Linked DNA regions of Idiomarina loihiensis L2TR. The protein of the gene in region 1 interacts with the protein of each later gene in a pairwise test. Links are inferred from orthologs where the notes say so. Each region holds a gene or a part of one and is shown on either strand. Other genes may lie near its edges.

Region 1 (2,889 bases):
GAACCATCAAACATTTTACCTTCTTCAAAGAAGTCTTCATCGATTTGCGACACCGGAATAGTGACGTGTTGCTCTTTACCTTTAGTATCGGTAAAGCGTAAATCGACGAATTTTACGTCGTGTTCTTTGATGGTATCGAAAATCTTATTAGCTGACATGTTGTCCTCCGTAGACAGCGTCTAAAAATACAGCTTGAGTATAGCAAAGCCTGTGCCAACTGACTTTTTTGTTTATATTCATAAAGTTAGTTCATTTAGCACTATAATGCGTAAATTAATACGCACCAGTATAGCGCATAACGCACAAAATTGGTGCAAAAGTAACATTCTAAGATAACGTCATAAAAATATAACGAACAAAAAACAATCAGGTCTTTCTTAATCCAACTCAAAAAGGTAGAATACGCCGCTATTTTTCACAAAACCCCTTGGACGGGTTTCATTCCCGGACAACTACAGGCAGTTCTTAATGACAATTCAGGTATTTGATATAGAAAAATTACGCAACATCGCGATTATCGCGCACGTTGACCATGGTAAAACCACCCTAGTCGACAAGTTGTTGCAACAATCTGGCACTTTAGAAAGCCGTGGCGAAATAGAAGACCGTATTATGGATTCCAACGATCTTGAAAAAGAACGTGGTATTACTATCCTCGCCAAAAACACCGCGGTTAACTGGCAAGATTACCGCATCAACATTCTGGATACTCCGGGACACGCCGATTTCGGTGGCGAAGTTGAACGCGTACTTTCTATGGCAGACTCCGTATTGTTAGTGGTTGATGCCGTTGACGGTCCTATGCCTCAAACTCGATTTGTCACGCAGAAAGCTTTCTCTCATGGTTTGAACCCTATTCTTGTTATTAACAAAGTTGACCGTCCTGGTGCACGCCCTGACTGGGTGATGGATCAGGTATTCGACTTATTTGATAACCTGGGCGCTACTGACGAACAGCTGGACTTTCCGGTAGTTTACGCATCAGCGCTTAACGGCTGGGCATCATTAGACATAGAAGATCAAGACGGCGACATGACGCCATTGTTCGAAACTATCGTTAGTAAGGTAAGCCATCCCGATGCTGACCCTGAAAGCGACCTGCAAATGCAGGTGTCACAGCTTGATTACTCGAGCTACTTAGGCGTTATTGGTATTGGTCGCGTTACCCGCGGTAGCGTTAAAGTGAACCAGCAAGTGACTATTGTTGGTGCCGACGGCAAAGAACGTAACGGAAAAATTGGTAAAGTCTTTAGCTACCTGGGTCTTGACCGCATTGAAGCGGACAAAGCTGCAGCAGGCGACATCTGCGCCATTACCGGTCTGGGCGAGCTAAAAATCTCCGACACCGTGTGTGCAGTTGGTAAAGCTGAAGCTATGAAGCCACTGACCGTTGACGAGCCAACAGTAACTATGACCTTCCAGGTAAACACCTCACCTTTCGCAGGTAAAGAAGGAAAGTTTGTTACTTCTCGTCAAATTCTTGAACGTTTGCAACAAGAGTTGGTTCATAACGTAGCTTTACGTGTTGAAGAAACTGACAACCCGGATCGTTTCCGCGTATCTGGCCGTGGTGAGCTTCACTTAGGTGTTCTTATTGAAAACATGCGTCGTGAAGGTTTTGAATTAGCCGTTTCTCGTCCAGAAGTTATCATCAAGTACGAAGATGGTAAGAAAATGGAACCTTATGAAACCATGACGGTTGATATTGAAGAGCAGCATCAAGGTGCGGTTATGGAAAAATTAGGCTTGCGTAAAGCCGAAATGACCAACATGACACCAGACGGTAAAGGTCGCGTTCGCGTTGATTTTGAAGTACCAAGCCGTGGTTTGATTGGCTTCCAGACAGAATTCATGACACTGACTTCAGGTACTGGCCTTATGTACCATACGTTTGACCACTACGGTCCGCACAAAGGCGGAACCATCGGTCAGCGTAGTAACGGTGTACTGATTTCAAATGCTCAGGGTAAAGCTCTGACTTACTCACTGTTTAACCTGCAGGAGCGCGGTAAGTTATTTGCATCACACGGTGATGAAGTTTATGAAGGCCAGATCATCGGTATTCATAACCGTTCAAACGACCTGACAGTAAACTGCCTGAAAGGTAAACAGCTGACTAACGTACGCGCTTCTGGTACTGACGAAGCACAGACCTTAAGTACACCAATTCGTTTAACGTTGGAGCAAGCACTGGAATTCATCAATGACGATGAACTGGTCGAAGTGACACCTGAGTCTATTCGTATTCGTAAACGCGCACTGACAGAAAACGATCGTAAACGTTTAGGTCGTGAGCCGAAGAACGGTTAAGATTTGCAGAGCTGTTATAAAAAGACGCCCGCTACTTTAGCGGGCGTTTTTTATAACCAAAATTCAGCTTATCAGCTAGTTCGCACTCAGCAACTCCGGTTGCGGCAATACAAAGTAGAAAATCGAGAAGAAATGGAAGACGCTGCCCGCCAATACAAACAAATGCCAGATGGCATGATGATAAGGCAGAGATTTCCAGACATAAAAGATAACACCCAGCGTATAAGCTAAACCGCCGGCGACAAGCAACATCAAGCCACCTGCATCCACATTATCAATCATCGGGTTAATCGCAATAATCGCCATCCAGCCCATTCCAAGGTAGAGAGTAAGCGACAGCCAGGCAATTCGCTTTTTCAGCGTCAGCTCAAGCACGACACCCACCAAAGCAATTCCCCAAGCCACGCCCAATAAGGTCCAGCCCCAGGCATCTCTTAAATTGATTAAAGCAAATGGCGTATAAGTACCAGCAATTAAAATGTAAATAGCGGCATGATCAAGCTGTTGAAACACCGCTTTCATTTTTGGCCAGGGAAACGCATGATAAAGCGTTGAAGCGGTATAAAGCAGAATAAGACT
Region 2 (2,993 bases), 1.2 Mb from region 1 along the record:
ACTTTGGTATCGCCCACCCACTGTATTTGGCCTGAATCTAAGACCACTTCGTTATCTATCGCTTTTAAGAAAGTGGATTTACCGGCGCCGTTACGGCCAACCAAACAAACTCGTTCACCGGCTTCAATGGTAAAATCAACACCGTCTAAAATGGCATCAGCGCCAAAGGCCAGGTGTGCATCCTGTACACGTAATAAACTCATTGCTCTACAAACTCCAGCAATTGATTAGCATCGAAAGGCCAACGCAACTCTGCGTCGTCTTTTCCCCGAATAAATACTGGTACTAACCAGCCATACTCTTCTTGCAGCTCCTGCTGTTCGGCAATGTCGACTACTCCAAGTTCAACCGGCTCTTCCAGGTCGAGCGAATGCAGTAACTGAATAGCCTGAGTACAAAGCGGACAGTTTGGTTTCGTAAGCAAATAAAACGCAGACATTAATTAAGCCCGTGAAATAATATAATAATGATGAATACCTTTATGGCGTTTGAAGTCCTCGGGTATTGAGGCCTGGGTCTGATCATTTACCTCAAGACCGGCTTTATCCAGGCCTTCGGTGTCGATGCGGAATTTCTTTCTATTGTTAGAGAATAGAATCACGCCATCCTCTTTCAACATTCCCGTGGCGGTTTTTATCAAACCAACGTGGTCACGCTGTATGTCTAAGGTTCCGCTCATCCGTTTTGAGTTACTAAAGGTGGGCGGATCAAGGAAAATAACGTCAAACAGTTGCTTGCCACGTTGTTCCCGCATCCAGATAAAGCAGTCAGCCTGAATAAACTGGTAGTCGCCTCGTAAGCGGTTTAAGGCAAAGTTACGCTCGCCCCACTTCAGGTAAGTTTTCGACATATCAACAGAAACAACTCGTGCGGCTCCGGCTCTGGCAGCCTGAACAGAGGCTGTGCAGGTATAGGCAAATAAATTCAGCACATCCAATTCTTCGCATTTATCCAGTAGCTCTTTACGCACCAGTCTGTGGTCCATAAATAAGCCGGTATCAAGGTAATCAGTTAAATTCACCTCAAACTTGGCGCCGTATTCATTAACCGTTAACACCGTGCTGTCCTGCGATTGTCTTTCGTACTGCTGCTTACCGCTTTGCCGTTGGCGGCGTTTCAAAATGATTTTATCTTCTGACACCGGCAAGGCTGAACTCAAAGACTCGAGCATGAACCACAAACGGTCATTGGCAACGCCTTCCGGAATGTCTTTTGGAGCTGCGTATTCCTGTACAACCACGTAATCCTGATAAATATCGATAGCGGCGTTGTACTCAGGAATGTCGGCATCATAAACACGCCAGCAATCCAGTCCTTCCTTGTTAGCCCACTTGCTTAATTTTGCATGGTTCTTCTTAACCCGATTAACCAGGTCGTCAGCTTGACTCTCTGCGAAGTCAGGTTGCTCTTTAGTTAAGTCGTAAAGAGCCAAATTAACCGGAATTGCACCGTTTAATAGCGGGTATTTCTTATGGCTGCGCAGTTTCAGACGTTTAAGTAACTGTTCGTCTCCTGCCAGTACCGCTATATGCCAATTCTGGAAAGTGTCTTTTAGTTGACGGCCAAAACGGCGGTACAACAGTAAGGTTTCAACGGCCTCACCCAGACGTTCACCGTAGGGAGGATTACAGACTAACAGGCCACTTTCTGCCGGTGCTTCACAGTTTGTTGCATCCGCAACTTCAAACTCTATCACTTCATGCAATAGCACACGCTTGGCGTTATCTTTAGCTTTAGCGACCAAATGAGGGTTGTTGTCAGAGCCTTTTAAATGGCCTTTAAAGTTCTTCTTACCTTCTTTAAAGCGCTGCTCAGCCTGCTCTAGCACGTCGTGCCACAGTTGCGGCGAATGTTCATGCCAAAACAAGAAGCCCCAATGCGCGCGGCTCAAACCTGGTGCGTGGTCCATTGCCATCATGGCGGCTTCAATGACTAAGGTACCCGAGCCACAAAAGGGGTCAAAAATAACGGGCTCGTCTTTTTCCAATTCGTTTTTGATGCCGGCGCGGACTAATATAGCGGCAGCTAAGGTTTCCCGCAGCGGTGCTTCACCCTGCTGCAGGCGATATCCCCTTTTGTGCATGCCGTCACCGGTAAAGTCTAAAGACCAGGTGAGCTTGTCTTTATGTACTCGCACGGCAATACGAATGTCCGGGTCCTGCTTATCGATACTGGGGCGTTCAAATCCGCTATTACGAAAGTTATCGACAATACAGTCTTTTACTAACTGTGCGCCAAACTGAGTGTGGCGAATGTCGTCGTTACCGCCAGAGAAATCAACTACAAAGGTTCTGTTCGCATCGAAAACCTTGCTCCACGAGAATTGAGTCAATGCCAGTTTAATCTCATCCAGGCTGGAAACTTCCTTTTCACCCAGTTGTAATAGCATACGGCTTGCTAACCTGGACCACATAGCCACGGTATACGCTTGCTGCAAATCAGCCTCGATATAGCAGCCCGCAAGGGTTTGCTTAACGTGACTTAAATTGAACTCTTGCAACTCATCAAACAAAAGCCCTTCAAGGCCTTTGGAGCACGCAATAAAAAAACGATACATAGAAACTTCGCCTAAAAAATTAAGGGGACAATTATAACGGAGAGCTCAGTGGCTGTCTGTAATTCCAGCTGAAATAAGGGAATTACATAGAGAATGACTAATAAAACAGCAGTTAAACCGTATTTGTATAAATACTATGCAGTTGGTTTAAATAAAGCTTGCGCGGCACGAATTATGACTATACTATGCGCTCTCAATCGGACGCGGGGTGGAGCAGTCTGGTAGCTCGTCGGGCTCATAACCCGAAGGTCGTAGGTTCAAATCCTGCCCCCGCAACCAACGTCCGGAATTAGAATTCAGTAATGCCTTCCTGCTAAATACTCTTTCTTTGAATAAATTCCCAAGTAAGCCTGAAAATAGACTTAAGACGCAAGCTTTATATTTAAAGCCACTACGCCAACTGTTGTCCCCAGTTAGACTGAGCTGACAAAGCTAA

What was found.
Region 2: the proteins of typA (region 1) and rlmKL interact in binary tests that used the Escherichia coli proteins (3 or more experiments, as listed by UniProt). The link is inferred for Idiomarina loihiensis L2TR from one-to-one orthologs.

Annotation. Positions count from the first base shown.
Region 1 is NC_006512.1:2,611,901-2,614,789, forward strand. It holds typA (translational GTPase TypA), read left to right. Parts: upstream 1-468; coding sequence 469-2,310; downstream 2,311-2,889. Other genes in the region: glnA (glutamate--ammonia ligase), read right to left, coding at 1-158; trhA (PAQR family membrane homeostasis protein TrhA), read right to left, coding at 2,386-2,889. UniProt on the Escherichia coli protein: A 50S ribosomal subunit assembly protein with GTPase and nucleotide-independent chaperone activity, required for 50S subunit assembly at low temperatures, may also play a role in translation.
Region 2 is NC_006512.1:1,376,814-1,379,806, reverse strand. It holds rlmKL (bifunctional 23S rRNA (guanine(2069)-N(7))-methyltransferase RlmK/23S rRNA (guanine(2445)-N(2))-methyltransferase RlmL), read right to left. Parts: upstream 2,558-2,993; coding sequence 443-2,557; downstream 1-442. Other genes in the region: IL_RS06580 (cell division protein ZapC domain-containing protein), read right to left, coding at 2,949-2,993; IL_RS06595 (glutaredoxin family protein), read right to left, coding at 200-439; IL_RS06600 (ATP-binding cassette ATPase Uup), read right to left, coding at 1-203. UniProt on the Escherichia coli protein: Specifically methylates the guanine in position 2445 (m2G2445) and the guanine in position 2069 (m7G2069) of 23S rRNA. Methylation occurs before assembly of 23S rRNA into 50S subunits.